Regions from separate parts of the Staphylococcus chromogenes genome, predicted to be linked through region 1. Evidence: riboswitches for the same ligand, from Rfam matches in the RefSeq annotation. Region 1 holds a riboswitch; the other holds the start of a gene.
The links. A riboswitch is a leader RNA that binds a small molecule or an ion and turns the genes downstream of it on or off. The one in region 1 is predicted to bind S-adenosylmethionine.

Region 1 (5,821 bases):
GACTAAAGTTGTTTTGCTCGTCATCATATCCCACGCTTCATCTGATGTGACAAAACGTTCTTTGAGCTCAGGTTTTTGATCGATTTCGTCCATCACACGACGTAATGTCGGATCGATATCTGAGTCATTGAGAACGATATAGGATTCGAGGTTATTCATCATCGCAAAACGTGTGACACCGATTGCTGCCCCAATCGCATCTAAATCCGGTCGTGTATGCCCCATCACGATGACCTTGTCGCCTTCAAGTAAAATATCTTTGAGCGCGTGAGAAATCACTCGAGCACGCACACGTGTCCGTTTTTCCATCGGGTCAGTCTTACCGCCGTAAAAGCGCACATTACCGTTCGCACTTTTAATCGCCACTTGGTCTCCCCCACGTCCTAGAGCTAAGTCTAAGCCAGATTGCGACATTTCGCCAAGATCGATTAAGTTTTCTGATCCTTCCCCAACCCCAATACTGAGCGTTAACTGTGCACGATAGCCGACGCTCTTTTCACGCAACTGACTTAAAATATCAAAGTTGGTTTCCTCGATTTCACGCAAAATCCGACGATTCAAGTAAGCCACAAACTGATCAGAACTGTAACGCTTAAAATAAACGTTATGTTCTTGTGCCCATCGGCTAATCACACGTGTCACCATAGAGTTGATTTCAGAACGCTGCGTATCATTCATATTTTGCGTAATTTCATCGTAGTTATCTAAAAAGAGTGTTGCGATAATCGGTTGCTCATCTTCGTAGGCTTTGTTAATTTCCGCTTCTTCTGTAATGTCTAAGAAATATAAAATCCCTTCGTTTTTGGAATATTTCACACGATAGGTATAGCCATTTTGCGTGAGTTCAATTTCTTTCGCCTTATCCAATTGCTTCAGTATGTTGGGATACACTTCATTGATTGGATCGGAAATAACGTTACGCTCTGTCCGTTCTGATAGAAATTGATTCATCCATTCGATTTGGTCATTTTGGTTTAACACAATAATCCCAATTGGCATATTTTTAACAGCATGATTGCTCGCTAATGTCACTTTTCCACTTAAATCTTCTAAGTACGTATCTAGTTTTTTAAACGTCCATCTAAATAAAAAAGCACACACAATCAACACGATAAACAGTGTTATCGCAGCGATAAAACCAAATACGACACTAAAGAAAAAGCTTACACCAACACTGGCAATCGCGATTAACGTAATCAATATAAAAGGTAAGAGTAACGATTTCTTTACCGATTGACGTTTCATTTTGTCACCTCTCAACGTTTTTTAAGCATGCTTTTTAAGTTTAATCCAAGATCTAACAAGCCAATCAGGCGTGTAAGTGGATATGCGAAAATCCCTACAATAATTAAAAGGACTGTCACACCTATTGGAAACTTTTTAAGTGTACAAGCATAATGAATAAAACTTAAACCTTGAATGACAAGTAAGAAACCTAAGACGATGATAAAGTTTAAACTGATGCTTTGAGCCGTTGTTGATGGTTCTGTCACAATGCTTACGAGCAAAGCAATGGCATATATAATAAAGATAGATTTACTTAATTGCCATAAATATAAAGGTCGATATACCGGCGTTGCTACTTTAAATTGACGTAAAATCGGAAAAATAATGAGTAACGACAACATAAAGAACAACGTGAGACCCACTACAATAAACGCTGGCATTTGGATTGCCATTTGTTCTACAGATGCTTCCAACACTTTTGAAGATTGGGCATCTAAATTTTCTATTCGAATTGCTTCGTTAACAACTTTTCTATAAGGTTCTAACAATTCATGCGCATAGGGAAACATTCTGATGCTTTGTAAAATCATCATTGCACCTAACGTCACAATACTCGTCACCATCGTGACAATATACAATATGCGTTCCTTAGAAACTCTTTGGATTAATAACTGACTAATGACTAAACTCGCGAGGAGTAAAATAATCATAAAGGTTTGTACAAACAAACTCCCCGTCAGTGTTGCAACCATAATCGAAATGAGCGCTGCAAAACCGAATGAATATTTAGAGCGGTACCAAAGAATGATTCCTGGAAGCGGTGCAAAAAAGATAATGATAACGCCTAGCACTGGCATAAAATGCATGACTAAAGCTACCACAATTAAGGCTAAGGTACCTAAAAGGGTTTCTTTAGGTTTAATTTTCGAAAACAATAACGCCACTTCCAAACTTAGATTTATAGTCACTATTTTACAGGCTTTGACAAGGGTTTACAACAGACGTCAAAGTGAAACTATGGCGATGTAAAGGGCGCATTAAATTGAGTGTCCCTCTCTTTCATCGCTTTCATTTTTACCATCTATATTTTGACAAGCTTAAAATAGTTGTATTGAGGCTTTTACGAAGAGGAGGTTACCCACAATAAGCTTTGTAATAGATTGTTAACAATAGTGGAGCTGTATTTCAGTTATTTCAACTCAAATACAGCCCACCTCTGTGCACCTCATTTACATAATTATAACAAAAATGTAACATATTCGTCTAAGTTTAGCGTCTGAATCTTGAAAGTTCTAAAAAGTGATATAAATACGGGGCCCAATCATTGAAGTTAAGTAAAAAACCATCATGTCCGACATTATCTGGCACGAAGAAATGACGATGATATTGGAAGTACTCTCCTAGCGCTGCGACTTGATCGTCTGGATATAATAAATCATCCGTGAAACCCATCGTTAACACTTTTGTATTTAAGGATTGAAAAACGTCAGAGACATCCTCGCGCCCACGGAACACATCATGACTATCTAAGACGTCGAGCAGTGTCAGGTAACAGTTTAAATCGAACGTATTTTTAAATTTATCGCCTTGATGTTTTTGATATGTTACGACTTCGTCAGGCGTGAAGCGGGCTTCATAACTTTTAGAAGAGCGATAAGTTAAAAACCCCAGTTGACGTGCTATACTTAAGCCTTCCCTACCCCCTAAATGAATCGCTTGACGTGCGATTTCATTGAAAGCTCGGGAGTAAGACGAGGTTTTAGCAGTTGCGGCAAGAATAACTGCTTTTTTTACAATAAATTTCTGATTGTATAATAACTCCATCACTTGCATCCCACCGAGTGAAGCACCAATCAATACTTCTATTTTTTCAAATTGCAATGCTTGTAAGCCGAGCTCAATCGCACGGACAATGTCTCGAATCGTCAGTCGCATAGGAAAGTTTTCTTCCGTGAGACGAGAGCTAGAACCAAACGGGCTTCCAATCACATTAAATGTCAAAAACTGATAGTCGTGAAAAGGCATATAACCCCCATCGATTATTTCGCGCCACCACCCCGGATGTTCCTCCGTACCGTAAGTTAAATGATTACCTGTTAAGGCGTGACAAACCAAAACGAGGGGTTGCCCCGGATGACCGACATGTTCATATCTCAATTGTAAATTATTTATCGTTTCTCCAGATTCCATCGTAAATTCTCCTAAATATAACGTATCTACTTTATATTCCGCCAAAGTATGCCCTCCCTCTAAAAATATAAAAAAGTTGTATTGCCTAAGTACGACAATACAACTCAAATTAACGATAAACGACTTATCACTCGATTCTTTCGTTGGTTGTAGCACCGTACTTATTTCTAAGTGGTTGCTGAAGCATCACAGGGCCAAATCCCTCAACTTCTCTTAATAAGCTTGTTCTATTCAATTATTAGTTATCATAACGCATTCAGAATATTCTTGCAAATTGTTTTAATACGACAAAAATAGTCGAAGTATAGCGACAGTAACAATACCGACAATCACCGTAACAGTCAAACTTCTAGAGAGTAATGCAGCCAGTGCGGTCGGCAACGCACTCCATAGAAAAATCCAATTGAACTGATAACCCCATTGTCCTTGTTGTTGCAGGATGAAGCCATCTACAACTAGTGCTGTAAATAACGTGATGGGAATAAAAGAGAGCCATTGAATGATGCGATCAGAAAGTTCTAATTTTGAAATCGCGATGAACGGTGTAATACGTAAAATCAACGTCCCAACACCTGATAAAATAATCGTCCATAAGATATACATCATCGCTCCATCACCACCCCTACACATGCCGCAAGCATTGATGATAATAGAATAGCGATATAAGACGGCATCACTACACTTAACAGTAACATCATCACTGTCACGATACCTACGAGATAGAGATATATCCGCAGTTTAGTTTTTGTCACGCCTTCAAATTGACTTAGCATTAGAAAGATGAACATCGCAATAATGGCATAATCTAAACCTAGCGCTTCCGGGTTATGTAAAATATCTCCTAACAAGGCACCCAAAATACAAATCAAAATCCAAAAAAGATAAGCCGTTAGATTGATACCATGCATCCACTGACGCCCTATAAACACTCCTTTAGAATGCGGGGCGATGGCAATACCAAAAGTTTCATCAGTGAGCAATGTACCCATGCCGATACGATGCCACAAAGGTTCATTTTTAAAACTTGGCGCAAGCGTCATGCTGAGTAAAAACATGCGACTATTCACGACTAAAGCCGTAAGCACAATAATCCAAACGGGGGTATGCACAGCCATGAGCGCAATAATAATAAATTGCGCTGCACCTGCATAAACAAGTATAGATAAAAGCGCAATTTCTAATACGCCAAAACCTGAAGCTACACCGACAATGCCAAAGGAAAATCCTATACCCGCATATCCGAGTAACGTCGGGATACAATCTTTAATCCCTTGTTTGAACGTCACGTAAGCCATCTCTTCTACCCCCTTCATAAAAATTAAACCCATTTTATTATAAACAACATCAAATTTCTACAAGGTCAGCGTGAAGTTTGTCTTACGTTAGACTGAAGAATGTCTAAAAACGCTGAATTTACAACATTTTAATGCACCTTAATTTTCAGACAATTTATATATATAAAAGCGTTTAAACCCTAACTTTTCCCCTCCCCTACTCATAATAATCAACATCAAAATAGCTAAGACACGCTGTTGATGTCTTAGCTTTTATTTTATTTATCTATTTAATTTAAAGAGCTTCGATGACTGTTTGACCACCCATAAATGGAACAAGTGCTTCTGGCACAGTAATTGAGCCATCTTCATTTTGATAGTTTTCAACAATCGCTGCAAATGTACGGCCAACCGCAAGTCCTGAACCGTTGAGTGTATGCGCATATTCTGGTTTTGCCTCTTTATCACGTTTGAAACGGATATTCGCACGACGCGCTTGGAAGTCTACACAGTTAGAGCAAGAACTGATTTCTTTATAGTCATTGTAGCTTGGTAACCATACTTCTAAGTCGTATGTTTTGCTAGAACCAAAACCAATATCTCCTGTACATAAAATCACGCGACGATACGGTAAACCAAGTTCTTCTAAAATCGCTTCCGCATGACTTGTCATTTCTTCTAACGCATTCCAAGAGTCTTCTGGTTTTTCGATACGTACCATTTCTACTTTATTAAATTGATGCAAACGGATAAGACCGCGTGTGTCACGTCCTGCAGAACCCGCTTCACTTCTGAAACATGCAGTTTGACCTGTAAATTTCTCAGGTAAGACTCCCGGCTGGATAATTTCATCACTGTAGAAGTTTGTAAGAGGTACTTCTGCTGTTGGAATAGTATATAATCCTTCTTTTTCTACTTTAAATAAGTCTTCTTCAAATTTTGGTAGTTGGCCTGTACCATACATTGTTTTCGGGTTCACGAGTTGAGGCGCTACCATTTCACGGTAACCGTGTTGTGTTGTATGTTTCGTTAACATGTAGTTCATTATCGCACGTTCTAATTTCGCACCTTCACCTGTTAAGAAAACAAAACGTGCACGGGCTACTTTTGCAGCACGTTCAAAGTCTGCC
Region 2 (5,821 bases), 680 kb from region 1:
TAAATAAATCTTTGTCTTGAATCAGTGTCGCGCCCATCAATGCAATGATTTTTGCCCCTTTAATTAAAGCTTTATCCCCCATAGGGCTTGCAGCGGCTTCTCTGAAACGATGCGTGTGCCCGACTAAACTTCGTGGTCCAATTTTAATATGTGGGTGAATCGTCGGTACAACATGGCTTACATTTCCTGTATCTGTCGAGCCATAACCAAAATCATCATGACTGACTTCTTCACCTAATTCAGTAGCATAACGTTCAAACAGCGCATCAAGTTGCGGTGATTTGATGAATTCATTTACCCCGTTTTGAATTGGCGCAAACTCATAGTCACATCCGGTTTGTATTGCAGCCCCTTTTGCGATTTGATGCACGCGCTCTGTCAGTTGATCTAAAGATTTTCGTGTTGTCGCTCGTGTGTAAAAGCGAGCATGTGTAAAATCAGGAATAATATTGGCTGCTTTCCCTCCATCTAATATGACACCGTGCACCCGGTCTGATTTATGGATATGTTGTCGTAACTGTGCGACACCATTAAAGAAACTAAGCATAGCATCTAAAGCATTTCTAGCATCTTCTGCATTTTCTGAAGCATGTGCGCTGCGCCCATAAAATTTAATGTCTAAAACATCAACAGCTAAAGTTGGAATTGTAGGATATGTTTCGTTACCGGGATGTATCATGAGTGCGACATCCACATCATCAATAATCCCTTCTTTCACATAAGACGCTTTGGCACTCCCATTTTCTCCACCTTCTTCAGCTGGACATCCTAAAACAACCACGGAACCTCCTAGCTCATCTATAACTTGTTTTAATGCGATGCCGGCAAGTACACTCGACGTACCGATAATATTATGACCACACGCATGTCCTAATCCAGGTAAGGCATCGTATTCCGCTAAATAACTGATGGTGGGTCCAACTTGTCCACTATCATAGCGCGCAATAAACCCAGTAGAATGACCAGCAATATCTTTTTCTATCTCAAAACCATGGTCGTGTAACTGGTCTATTAAAAGTCTCGACGCAAATAATTCTTCATTTCCTACTTCAGGTCTTTCATGAATTTGATGACTCATATCCAAATAATGTAACCGATGATTATCTATATAATCTAATATGCGTTGTCTCACTGATACCATTAAAAAGTCTCCCTTCAAAACAAAAAAAGCATCCAACGATAAAACACTTCCACTTATCAATAGTAGCGTCTCAAACGTTGATTGCCATTTGTGTCATTTATCTTTCAATGGTCTTAACCATTGTTGGATTTAGCACCTTTATCGAAGTTCGATGAGGTTGCAGGGTTTCACAGGGCCAATTCCCTCCACCACTCTTGATAAATTCGTATTTAATTATTACTCATTTTATCGGAAATTCGATCATTTGTCATGGTATTTTCATTATTTTCACAATTTTTCGGAAGTAGTGCTATTTTATCTTAGATTTGGCCTGAAAGAAATCATTTTATTTTAAAGCATAACGCTTTTTTAAAGTGAAAGATTTGTAACTCATTACGGCTTTTAGAAGTTATGTTAAAATGATATCAACGAATGAAGGAGGATGAATTCGATGCCAAAAATGAACGTAGAAAGTTTTAATTTAGATCATACAAAAGTTGTTGCACCTTATGTACGTCTAGCAGGTAAAATGCAAGGTGAAAACGGAGATGACATTTACAAATACGACATTCGCTTTAAGCAACCCAATAAAGAACATATGGATATGCCAGGACTTCACAGTTTAGAACACTTAATGGCAGAAAATATTCGTAATCACTCTGATAAAATTGTGGACTTAAGCCCTATGGGTTGTCAAACAGGCTTTTATGTATCACTCATCAACCACAAAGATTATGATGACGTATTAAATATTATTGAAAAAACGATTCAAGATGTTTTAAATGCAACTGAAGTACCCGCCTGTAATGAAGTTCAATGCGGTTGGGCGGCAAGCCATTCCTTAGAAGGCGCTCAAACGATCGCAAGAGAATTTTTAGACAAACGCAACCAATGGCATGACGTGTTTGGTGAAGGCTAAAATGAATTAAGTCGTAAGAAAAATAGCCATCAAAATTTATCTACGGGTAAATTTTGATGGCTTTCTATTTATAGATGAGCGCTATTCCTAGTTTTTTGTTATAAATGACGAATCCATTTCATCAGTAAAAATTGTAATGGAAGTCGTGCATATAAAAGTGGTTTTGGTACATTCATCCCTTCAATGTCATCAATACGACGGGCCATATAAATATTGGCTGGAAAAACTGCCCATAAAAAAGCGATAATCGCATGTTTAAAAAGATAACCTGGTTTGCGTAATAACAGCCCAAACCCGATGATTAATTCACAAACACCTGTAATGAGTACCGCTTCTTTTCTTAACGGCAAATAATGAGGAACAATTTTTCTAAATTTACCTTCATGTACAAAATGTAATAGTCCAACTATTATAAAAGGAATGCCCATCAAATAACGTTGTACTGTTTTCATCTTTATCTACTCCGTAATCATTTTATAAATTAATTGGGGTGCTTCTGCGGAATCTGAGATTGTAATGTTTTCATATAATTTTTGTTTCACTGCGGCGACATCTTCTTGGTTGGCATAAATGGTTAATAAAGATTCGCCTTCGCTCACTTTGTCACCTATTTTTTTGTGCAATACAAGTCCTACAGCCAAATCAATGTCATCTTCTTTTGTTTGGCGACCTGCCCCCAACATCATTGAGGCAATCCCAATTTCATTGGCTACCATTTCAGAGACAACCCCTGACTGTTTGGCTGGCAATTCAAATGTATATTTCGCAGTTGGAAGTTTTGAAGGGTCATCGACAACTGAAGCATCGCCACCTTGATTACTTAAAAACGTTTTGAATTTTTCAACTGCCGCACCATTATCAATCACGGATTGCAATTGTGCGCGTGCATCTTCTAACGTTTCCGCTTTTTGCGCCAATACCACCATTTGAGCCCCAAGTGTTAACACAAGCTCTGTTAAGTCTTCTGGACCTTGTCCTTTAAGTGTATCAATCGCTTCTTTGAGTTCGAGTGCATTTCCAATCGCACGTCCTAATGGCTGGTTCATATCAGAAATAATCGCCATCGTTTGACGTCCTACTTGATTACCAATTTTTACCATTGCATGTGCGAGCGCTTCAGCATCTTCTACTGTTTGCATAAACGCCCCTTTACCTGTTTTTACGTCTAAAACAATCGCATCAGCACCTGCTGCAATTTTTTTACTCATGATTGAAGACGCAATTAAAGGAATGGAATTGACTGTACCTGTGACATCTCTAAGGGCATAGATTTTTTTATCAGCAGGCGTTAAATTCCCAGTTTGACCAATCACTGCGATTTTAGCTTCATTTACTAATTGAATAAATTCGTCTTCAGAAATTTCTACATGAAATCCTTCTACTGATTCTAATTTATCAATTGTACCTCCCGTGTGACCTAAACCACGGCCACTCATTTTAGCAACAGGAATACCAAGCGCTGCCACAAGTGGCGCTAACACGAGTGTCGTTGTATCTCCTACGCCTCCTGTAGAATGCTTATCGACTTTAATGCCTTCAATATTAGACAAATCAATTTTATCTCCAGATTCAACCATTGCCATTGTTAAAGCTGCACGCTCTTCATCAGTCATATCTTGGAAATAGATTGCCATCGCTAAGCTAGACATTTGATAATCAGGAATTTCGCCTTTTGTGTACCCATCAATAATAAATTTAATTTCTTCTGATGATAAGGCATGACCGTCACGCTTTTTTGAAATCATATCCACCATTCTCATGGTAAATCCCCTCTTCTCTTTTTTAATCTATAATTATACATCCATATCTATTATACACGATACATTCATTTCAATAAATGAATCCCCTATGTTAAAACATAGGATTAAAATACGTTGTCACCAGTTAGACAAACATAGAATCCATCGACATTTATACAGCAATCTGTTATCTTTAAAAAGATAAAATATAATAAAAGGAGTTGCTTTCGATGACACAAGGCACACCACATATTCAACCGAATGGTAAAAAAATCGCAAAAACCGTTTTAATGCCTGGGGACCCATTACGCGCCAAGTTTATTGCAGAAAATTTTTTAGAAAATGTTGAACAGTTTAACGACGTTCGTAATATGTTTGGTTACACAGGAACTTATAAAGGGAAAGAAGTTTCTGTCATGGGCTCAGGTATGGGTATTCCAAGTATCGGTATCTACTCTTATGAACTATATAATTTCTTTGATGTTGATACAATTATCCGTATTGGTTCTTGCGGGGCCATGCAAGAAAATGTGAATCTGTATGATATTATTATTGGTCAAGGAGCTTCTACAAATTCTAGTTATGTTGATCAATTCCAATTCCCTGGCAACTTCGCCCCTCTTGCAGACTTTGATTTAGTTGTTAAAGCTAAAGAAGCGGCTGACAAAATTGGTGCGACAACTCATGTTGGTAATATTTTATCGTCAGATACCTTCTACAATGCGAACGAAAACTTTAATGAAAAATGGATTGAAATGGGCATTTTAGGTGTTGAAATGGAATCTGCAGGTCTTTATTTAAATGCGATTAAAGCAGGTAAAAAAGCACTTGGTATATTCACTGTAAGTGACCACCTATTAAGAGATGAAGCAACAACAGCGGAAGAACGTCAAAATTCATTTACTCAAATGATGGAAGTTGCCTTAGAAATCGCTGAATAACATCGTTTGATTACGGTGATAAATCACTGGCCTATTTATATAAAAAACAAACCTTTCTGTAGCTTGAAAGGTTTGTTTTTCTTTTTGAAATCGATATAGGACTTCCTGGCATAAAAGTTTTTTTAATACATGTCCTTTTAACACACTTCAATAATAACGGCAATTTAATTTGATCGTTGGGCTAATCCTTTGATATCGACATATTGTTCTCCGATAAAGTATTGTTGTTCTTCATGTGTTGCTTTAGCCCAAGTGGTTTTCCACATTTTATCTCGATGCTCTGCAAACCATTGATATCCAAAATTTCGAATAGGCTTAGGAATGAACCAAATAAGCATCGATAGCCATTTGTATCCCTTCAGCTGATAAATTAGTCTTATAATTGCTGTCGATTGATACGTTAACTGCGTCCCTTCCTGTAAAATAACGCTATTATAACTCAGTACTTCTGGGTTGACTTTCTGAAGTTGCTCGCCAGAGGCACTTTTCAAAGGCACGAATTGATAATTGCGTGGTAGTCCATGACGGATTAACCAAATGACATAATTGTAACAGTAAATACATCGGTCATCATAATATACTATAGGCAATATTTTCACCTCTTCATTGTATGATTTACCTCTCATTGTACTTCTTTTCAGTCACTTTTCAAATTTCACGTCTTATATATCACTATGTTTAAGTCCTCATTAATAAGGGTTAAGTTAAACTTTCTTGAGCTTTATAATACGCTTGCTCTTCTTTAGTCAGTTTTATAATTTTAAAACCGGTAAAGCCATAAATAATCGAAATGATAGGAACGATAAAGTTTAATATGGCAAAAGGCGCATACTCTACGACAGATACACTTAATGTTGACGCAATAAATACACCACAAGTGTTCCACGGTACAAAGACTGAAGTTAAAGTTCCCCCATCTTCTAAAGCGCGCGATAAATTTTTAGGATGTAATCCCTTGTCAATAAATGTAGATACATACATTCTTGAAGGAACGATAATCGATATGTATTGTTCTGAACATGTCAGGTTTGTTCCGAAACAAGAAATGATAACAGAAGCAATTAACGTACCTGTATTTTTAGCCACTTTCAAAATAACTGAA

Region 2: another riboswitch for S-adenosylmethionine. It lies ahead of PYW36_RS03245 (M20 family metallopeptidase); the one in region 1 lies ahead of metX (homoserine O-acetyltransferase MetX).

Annotation. Positions count from the first base shown of each region.
Region 1 is NZ_CP118953.1:12,993-18,813, reverse strand. Features, by position in the region: gene PYW36_RS00075 (DHH family phosphoesterase) at 1-1,245, opposite strand, end outside; gene PYW36_RS00070 (DUF2232 domain-containing protein) at 1,257-2,162, opposite strand; gene metX (homoserine O-acetyltransferase MetX) at 2,497-3,462, opposite strand; SAM riboswitch class I at 3,539-3,640, opposite strand; gene PYW36_RS00060 (AzlD domain-containing protein) at 3,697-4,023, opposite strand; gene PYW36_RS00055 (AzlC family ABC transporter permease) at 4,020-4,712, opposite strand; gene serS (serine--tRNA ligase) at 4,987-5,821, opposite strand, start outside.
Region 2 is NZ_CP118953.1:695,121-700,941, reverse strand. Features, by position in the region: gene PYW36_RS03245 (M20 family metallopeptidase) at 1-1,141, opposite strand, end outside; SAM riboswitch class I at 1,236-1,345, opposite strand; gene PYW36_RS03240 (S-ribosylhomocysteine lyase) at 1,572-2,039, shown strand; gene PYW36_RS03235 (DoxX family protein) at 2,138-2,491, opposite strand; gene PYW36_RS03230 (pyrimidine-nucleoside phosphorylase) at 2,498-3,799, opposite strand; gene deoD (purine-nucleoside phosphorylase) at 4,009-4,719, shown strand; gene PYW36_RS03220 (thiol-disulfide oxidoreductase DCC family protein) at 4,884-5,309, opposite strand; gene nhaC (Na+/H+ antiporter NhaC) at 5,419-5,821, opposite strand, start outside.